Pseudolabrys taiwanensis: one gene and its partner. The protein of the gene in region 1 binds, or shares a complex with, the protein of each later gene. Links are inferred from orthologs where the notes say so. Each region holds a gene or a part of one and is shown in the gene's direction. Other genes may lie near its edges.

What was found. Proteins that work in one complex are often made in the same cells at the same time.
Region 2: the proteins of DW352_RS24925 (region 1) and DW352_RS16400 are in contact, whole or in part, in a solved structure (PDB 1A0O), measured with the Escherichia coli proteins. The link is inferred for Pseudolabrys taiwanensis from one-to-one orthologs.

The regions. Positions count from the first base shown.
Region 1 is NZ_CP031417.1:5,229,129-5,233,902, reverse strand. Bases 972-3,929 are described here. They hold DW352_RS24925 (response regulator), read left to right. Parts: upstream 972-2,228; coding sequence 2,229-2,630; downstream 2,631-3,929. Other genes in these bases: DW352_RS24915 (EAL domain-containing protein), read right to left, coding at 3,738-3,929; DW352_RS24920 (TIGR01459 family HAD-type hydrolase), read right to left, coding at 2,703-3,566; DW352_RS24930 (bifunctional riboflavin kinase/FAD synthetase), read right to left, coding at 1,058-2,050. Also shown: ileS (isoleucine--tRNA ligase), read right to left, coding at 1-971; more of DW352_RS24915, read right to left, coding at 3,930-4,774. UniProt on the Escherichia coli protein: Involved in the transmission of sensory signals from the chemoreceptors to the flagellar motors.
Region 2 is NZ_CP031417.1:3,444,978-3,448,120, reverse strand. Bases 1-2,919 are described here. They hold DW352_RS16400 (chemotaxis protein CheA), read left to right. Parts: upstream 1-336; coding sequence 337-2,502; downstream 2,503-2,919. Other genes in these bases: DW352_RS16395 (response regulator), read left to right, coding at 2,549-2,919; DW352_RS16405 (response regulator), read left to right, coding at 1-307. Also shown: more of DW352_RS16395, read left to right, coding at 2,920-2,938; DW352_RS16390 (hypothetical protein), read left to right, coding at 2,935-3,143. UniProt on the Escherichia coli protein: Involved in the transmission of sensory signals from the chemoreceptors to the flagellar motors. CheA is autophosphorylated; it can transfer its phosphate group to either CheB or CheY.

The DNA.
Region 1 (4,774 bases):
TCGGCAACCTTGTCGTAGGCAGCGACGCGCGCCTGCTTAAACACCTCGCCCGCAAGATTTTCCGACAGGATGAACAGGTCGCCGAACTTCGCCCAATTGTCCGGTGCGGCATCGGTGACCTTGTAGAGGCCGTAAGCGATCTTCGGCGAGAACGAAACCGCGCGATTTCCTGGCAGCGTCCACGGCGTGGTGGTCCAGATGACGACCGATGCATGCGAGAGGTGCTCAGTCAGCGTCAGCCGGTCCGTGTGGGTGCCGGCATTGCGCGCAAGGACATCAGCGTCCTTGACCGGAAACTTCACCCACACCGTATCGCTGGTGTAATCCTCGTACTCGATCTCGGCTTCGGCCAGCGCGGTCTTCTCGACCACCGACCACATCACCGGCTTCGAGCCACGATAGAGCGTGCCGTTGGTCGCGAACTTCATCAGTTCGCGCGCGATCTGCGCCTCGGCCGGGAAGCTCATCGTTGTGTAAGGGTGCTGCCAATCGCCCTCGACGCCAAGACGCTTGAACTCGTCGCGCTGTACGTTGAGCCACTTCTCGGCATAGGCGCGGCATTCCTGACGGAATGCGACCATTGCCTCCGGATTGGAGAAGTTCGGCTTGCCCTTGTTCTTGGAGCGGTAGTTCTCTTCCTCGATCTTCCACTCGATCGGCAGACCGTGGCAGTCCCAACCGGGCACGTAGTTGGAGTCGTAGCCGAGCATCTGCTGGCTGCGCGTCACCACGTCCTTGAGGATTTTGTTCAGCGCGTGACCGATATGAATGTTGCCGTTGGCGTAAGGCGGCCCGTCGTGCAGGACGAACTTCTCGCGTCCCTTCGCGTTCTCGCGAAGCTGCTTGTACAGATCGGTGTCCTGCCAGCGCTTGAGGAGTTCGGGCTCCTTCTGCGGCAGGCCCGCGCGCATCGGAAAATCCGTCTGCGGCAGGAACAGGGTCTCGGAATAATCGCGCTCTGGTTTCGACATGGGACGGGCTTGTAGCAGGGTGATTTATGAGGCGAAAGGCCGGGGCTCTTTGCTGTCGCCCCGGGCGAGCGCGCGACAACGCAGGGTCAAATCATGCCCAGAATCGGAAACGCCCCGCCCGATCGCGCCAGCGCGTCTTTGGCGCGGGCCGCATCGTCGTCCATCTGGCGCTTGAGCGCGTCGATGGACGCGAACTTCTGCTCGGACCTGATCCAGCCGATGAAGGCGACGTCGACCCGCTTACCGTAGAGGTCGCCCGAGAAGTCGAACAGGAACACCTCCAGCAAGGGAGCCCCATTATCAAACATGGGACGCCGGCCGAAGCTGGCGACGCCGTCATAACGCGTGCCGTCGACGTCCATGCGCACGGCGTAAATGCCGTGCTTGAGGCCGCAGGCCGGATCGAGCCGGATATTGGCGGTGGGGAAACCGAGATCGCGGCCGCGCTTTTCGCCGTGGATCACCTCGCCGGCGATGAACCAGGGCGCGCCCAGAAGCTCGGCGGCCTCCACCACCTTGCCGTCGGTCAGCGCCGTCCGCACCGCGCCGGACGAGACCGGCCGCCCCTCGTCCTCGAGCGGCGGCACGATGTCCACGTCGAAGCCGAGCGTCGCCCCCTGGCCAGCGAGATAGGCCGGCGAGCCGGCGCGCTTGTGGCCGAAATGGAAGTCGAAACCGATGGCGGCGCCGCCGACACCCAGGCTCTCGACCAGGATTCGCTCGATGAAGTCCTGCGCCGACGTGGCAGCGAGCGCCGCATCGAAACGCATGATCACCGCGCCATCGAGCCCCGTGGTCGCCAGCAGCCGCAGCTTGTCGCGCTCGCTCGACAGGAGAAACAGTCCATCCTGCGGCCGGAAGAACTGACGCGGATGCGGCGTGAAGGTCAGGGCCGCCGCCTTGCGCCCGAGCGCGCGGGCGCGCGTGAGCGCCGCGCCGATCACCGCGCGATGGCCGCGGTGCACGCCGTCGAAATTGCCGATGGCCACGACCGCGCCGGCAAGCGCTCCGGCGTCGACGCCCTCGGCGCCGCCGTGCACGACGTGGAAAGCGTTTGGAGAGCGAGGGGGCTGCTTCATCAGAACTGGAACATCTTGCGGCGCGTGTTCAAAGCTTTCCCCACTATTTCGTCAAGCGGCCTGATCATGGGCAAGACGGTTAGCGTGAGGTTAACAAAGTTTCAAATTAACGGAGTATTCAGCGCCCGTTGTTACCGTCCGGCACCCTTTTGAGAGGACCCGCGCGCGGGCCGTTGCCATGGCTGTAGATCTGTCAATGCCGGTCCTGGTCGTGGACGACTACAACACCATGGTGCGGATCATCTGTAACCTGCTGCGGCAGTTGGGCTTCCAGAACATCGACGATGCCAGCGACGGCGCCTCGGCGCTGGAGAAGATGCGGGCGCGCAAATACGGCCTGGTGATCTCGGACTGGAACATGGAGCCGATGACCGGTTACGCGCTGCTCAAGGAAGTGCGCGCCGATCCGGCCCTGGCGGCGACGCCGTTCATCATGGTGACGGCCGAGTCGAAGACCGAGAACGTGATCGCGGCCAAGAAGGCCGGCGTGTCGAATTACATCGTCAAGCCGTTCAACGCCCAGACCCTGCGCAGCAAGATCGAAGCCGTGTTCCCGGATCTGCAGGTTCCGGCGGCTTGAGTTCACCTGGATTTTGAGCGCTGTCGTCCCCAATTCCGGGCCAGCGCGCTCGCCCGCCCGGGACGACCGAAATCACCACGCCAATTCGCGCATGACCGCTTTCGGCATGTCGCCGGCGGCGGCGAACACGGTCTTGAGGGCGCTCGTGTCGGGCTTGTCGCGGCCACCCACTTCCTCGGCATGGATGCCCGAGGTGACGAACAGGAAATCGATGCCGGCCGTGCGCGCGCCCTTCAGGTCCGTGCGCACGGAATCGCCGATCGCCAGCACGCGCTCAGGCGCCACCGTGCGGCCGGCCGCCTCCGCCGCCTTGGCAAGCGCCAAGTCGTAGATCGGCCGATACGGCTTGCCAGCGTAGAGCACCTCGCCGCCCATCGTCGCGTAGAGGTCGGCGATCGCGCCGGCGCAATAGACCAGCGTGTCGCCGCGCTCGACCACCACGTCCGGATTGCCGCAGATCATGAACGTCTTGCGCTTGAGCATCAGCTCGAGCCGCGCGCGGTAGTCGTCCGGCGTCTCTTTCTCATCGTCCACGAGCCCGGAACAGACGACATAATCCGCGCTTTCGAGCGGCGCGAAATGCACGTCGAGCCCGGTGAAGATCGACGCATCGCGTTCGGGACCGAGATGAAACACCGTCTGTCCCCGTCGCTGCACGATGACGCTGCGCGTGACGTCGCCGGAGGACACCACGGCATCGTAAGCCTCGCGCGGCACGTGCAGGCTGTCGAGCTGCCGCGCCACCACCTCGTTCGGCCGCGGCGCATTGGTCACCAGCACGACGGCCGCGCCACGCGCGCGCACACGCATCAGCGCGTCGCAGGCATTCGGAAAGGCAACGACGCCGTTATGCAGAACGCCCCAGATGTCGGAGAGAACGGCGTCGTAGTCAGGCGCCAGCGGAGCGAGATGCGGAAGCAAAGGCGGCAAGGTCATGACACGTCGCTTGGTTTTGCCGTTGGACCGGCAAGGACTTTCAATTCCCTCCCCCTGAAAGGGGGAGGGTCAGGGAGGGGGTCATTACATGGAATCGATGTTGCAGGGAATTGACCCCACCCGCCCGCTTGCAGCGGGCGACCTCCCCCTTTCAGGGGGCGGTAAGACAAGTCAGCTTGCCGCGGCGAACGCCGTGCCGGCCTGGGCGCCCGAGCCTTGCAGCGCCTCCGCCCGCACCGGGCGCGGCGCCGAGAACAGGAAGCCCTGGCCGAAGCGCACATCGTAGTCGAGCAGATCGACCACCATGTTCTCGCCTTCGATGCGCTCGGCGACCAGATCTATGCCGTAGCGCGCCAGCAGATCGGCGAGATCTTCCGGGTGAATGTCGGTCTGCAGGCCGCCGCTTTTTCCGACCAGGAGCTTCGCCGGCACCTTGAGGTGGCGGAAGCCGCGCTCGGACAGCTCCTTCGGCTCCAGCCGCAGGTCGGTGACGTTGTCCATCGAGAAGCGGAAGCCGAGTTCGGCCAGCGCCGCCAGACTTTCCTGTTCGATTGCGCCAAAGGCGCGATACGCGCGCTGGGTGAACTCGAACACCAGGGCCGGCGCCAGCGCGCGGTTGGCCTCCATGAAATCGAGGAACTGTTTGAAGTAGTTGGCGTCGGCCAAGGTGGTGGGGCTGACATTGCAGAACAGGCCGACGTCGCGGCTCTTGAGCTGCAACCGCCGCGTCACCTGCACGCAGCGGAAAGCCAACAAATTATCGATCTTCGGCATCAGGCCGGTGAGTTCGGCGATCTCGATGAAGTCGGCGGCGGGCAGGATGTCGCCATCGGTCGTCCGCAGTCGCGACATTGCTTCGTAGTAGCGCACCTTACGCTGGGGCAATGTCACGATCGGCTGCAGATAAAGATCGATTCGGTTCTCTTTCACCGCGTAGGCGACGGCTTCCGCCATCGCTTCGCGGGTCATCCCGCCGAACAAGCGCGGAACATCGACCGCCTCGTTCTCTTGCAGCGCGAGCGGCGCTTCCGGAGCCGTATCGACCGGCATGACCGGTTCGGGCTGCGAGGACACCAGCACGGGCCGCACCGGCAGCACGCCCTGCTCCTGCAACAACTCCTCGTGCGTCGCGACCGTGTCGGCAAGCTGGCGCATCAAGCCGCCGAGCTCGTTGATCTCGGCTTCGATCGGGTCGACGGCACCACGCG
Region 2 (3,143 bases), 1.8 Mb from region 1 along the record:
GACGCTGTTGGACGCCGGCTTCGAGGTGCATCAGGCCGTGGACGGTCAGGAAGGCGCCGGCATCCTCGACAAGGAAACATTCGACGTCGTCATCACCGACATCAACATGCCGAAGATGGACGGCTACGGCGTCATCCGCCACATGCGCAGTTTGCCGGTGCATGACAGGACGCCGATCCTCGTTCTGACGACGGAAAGCGAAGGCTCGAAGCGCAACATCGCGCGCGACGCCGGTGCGACCGGGTGGCTGGTGAAGCCTTTCGATCCGGAACAACTGGTTGCGACCATTCACAAAGTATCCCCTTGAGGCTCGCGGTTGAGCGAAGGACTTAAGTTATGACCACTCTGGACCAGCTGAAGAACACGTTCTTCGACGAATGCAGCGAAGCGCTGCAGCAGATCGAAGGCGGTCTGACCGATATTCGTCAGGGCAACGGCTCTGACGATACGATCAACGCGGTTTTCCGCTCGGTCCATTCGGTGAAGGGGGGGGCCGGGATTTTCGGCTTCGACAGCCTCGTCGGCTTTGCGCACGTGTTCGAGACGGTGCTCGACGCCATGCGCGACGGCACCTTGGCGCCGTCGCCCGACATCGTCGACGTCCTGTTGCCGGCCAACGACGTCCTGACCGACCTCATCTCGATGTCCCGTGCGGGCGAGGCGATCCCCGCCGATTACGGCCACGAATCACGCGCCGCGCTCGAGCGCCTGCTCGGCAAGACCGAGGGCGACGATCACGACGGCGGCGACCCGGCCCCGGCCGACTTCGAGGGCCTCGATTTCATGCCGGTGATGGCGGACCAGATGGACGACGTGGCCGGCGGTCCGGCCGACGGCAAGCAGACCTATCGTATCGCTTTCCAGCCGCAGCCCGAGATGCTGCGCCGTGGCAGCGAGCCGCTGAGCATCATCCGCGAGTTGCAGAAGCTCGGCACGCTGACGCTGACGGCCGAGACGGGCAAGATCCCGCCGCTGAACGAGATCGAACACGACCGGCCCTACGTGACTTGGACCGGCACGTTGGTCACCGAAGCCTCGCGCGAGCAGATCGAGGAGATCTTCGAGTTTGTCGCCGAATGCGAAGTCGAGATTGCGCTAGACCAGCCGGTCGCGCCCGAGCCGGCGCCGATGCCGGTTGCATTCACTGCTCCGCCGGCTGCCGAGCCCCCGGTCGCGAGCCTGCCCGTTCATCAGGCGCCGAGCGTTGCGCCCGTGGCACCGACACCCTCGATAGAGCCGGCGGAAGCGACTGCGCGGCCCGCGGCACAGAAGGCCGCGGCCACAACGATGCGCGTCGAGGTCGAGAAGATCGATCGCGTCGTCAATATGGTCGGCGAACTCGTGATTGCGCAGGCAATGCTTGGCCAGATCGTGCACAATCTGCCGGAGGACACCAGCAGCCGCCTGACGCAGATCCTCGACGAAGTCATCCACCACACGCGCGAGCTCAAAGACAGCGTCATGTCGATGCGCGCGCAGGCCATCGGCGCGGTTTTCCAGCGCATGCCGCGCCTGGTGCGCGAGCTTGCCACCAAGACGGGCAAGAAGGTCCAGCTCGAGATGCACGGTGAGAACACCGAGGTCGATCGCTCGATCATCGAGCGCCTCGGCGATCCGCTCACCCACATCATCCGCAACTCCATCGACCACGGCATCGAATCGCCGGCTGCCCGCGCCGCTGCCGGCAAGAACGAGGAAGGCACGATCTGCCTGAGCGCCGAGCATCGCGGCGGCCGCATCGTGGTCGAGGTTCGCGACGACGGCGGCGGCATCGATCCCGACCGCGTGCTCAAGAAGGCGCGCGAAAAGGGGCTGGTCAGCCCGGACGCGGTGCTCACCGAGGACGAGATCAACAATCTCATCTTCATGCCCGGCTTCTCGACCGCCGAGACGATCTCGGACATCTCGGGTCGCGGCGTGGGCATGGACGTCGTTCGCCGCAACATTCAGGACGTCGGCGGCCGCATCACCATCAAATCCGAGCGCGGTCGCGGCATGACCCTGCAGTTGGCGCTGCCGCTCACCCTCGCCGTCATGGACGGCATGGTGATCAAGGTCAGCCACGAGACCTACGTGCTGCCGATGTCGGCGATCGTCGAGTGTCTGCGGCCGTCGCGCAGTGACATCCACAATCTGGTCGGCGGGCGCGGCCTGCTGCAGCTTCGCGGCAACCTCGTGCCGGTCGTGCATCTCAGCGATCTGCTGGACATGGGCGTGGACAACAGCGAGTCCGACGAGCGCGTCGTGATCATCGCCGACGCCGGCGACGGCACCCGTCTCGGCATCATCGTCGACGAACTGCTGGGTCATCAGCAGGTGGTGGTCAAGAGCATGGAAGAGAGCTACGGCGCCGTTCCGGGTGTCGCGGGTGCGACCATTCTCGGCAACGGCCGCGTCGCGCTCATTCTCGATGTCGAGAAACTGTCGGAACTCGCCGTCACCCAATCGTATTCATTCACCGGCGGCCGTTCGCGCGCCAGCGAACCGGCGCTTGTAAGTTGAGCGTCTTCTGCCGCTTCGGCGGCAGGCTTCATGAGGAGTAGTTTCAATGCCGATCGCAGCCGCACTTAAGGTCCTCGTCGTCGACGACCAGAACAGCGTGCGACAAATGACGCGCATCACCCTCGAGCAGATCGGGGTGCGCCACATCCACGAGGCGGAAAATGGCGTGCAGGCCATGGATACCGCGTCGACCCAGCCGCTGGACCTGATCATCTCCGACTACAATATGCCGGAAATGGACGGGATGGAGCTTCTGCGCTCGGTACGTGGCCACCCCGCCGCGCGCCGCATTCCCTTCATCCTCGTCACCGGCCGCGGCGATCGCGAACTGGTGGTGAAGGCGGCGCAGGCCGGCGCGAACAACTATGTCGTCAAGCCGTTCACAGCCGACATCCTGAAGACCAAGATCGAGCAGGTGGTGGGGCGTCTCTCGTGAACGCAGTACCGGCAAGCAGCGACGCCGAGTCCATCGGCGTCGCGCCGGAGAATGGCGGACCGTCCGAGGACCTCAAGACCTTCCTCGCGGCGATCGCTGTCGTTCTTCGCGAGACAGTGGCTGGCTTTGAGGAAACCGTTGCGCGTGTCACCGACATCACGATTCACCGGCAGCCGCAGGCCGACCGCGAGCTGGTAGTCGCGCT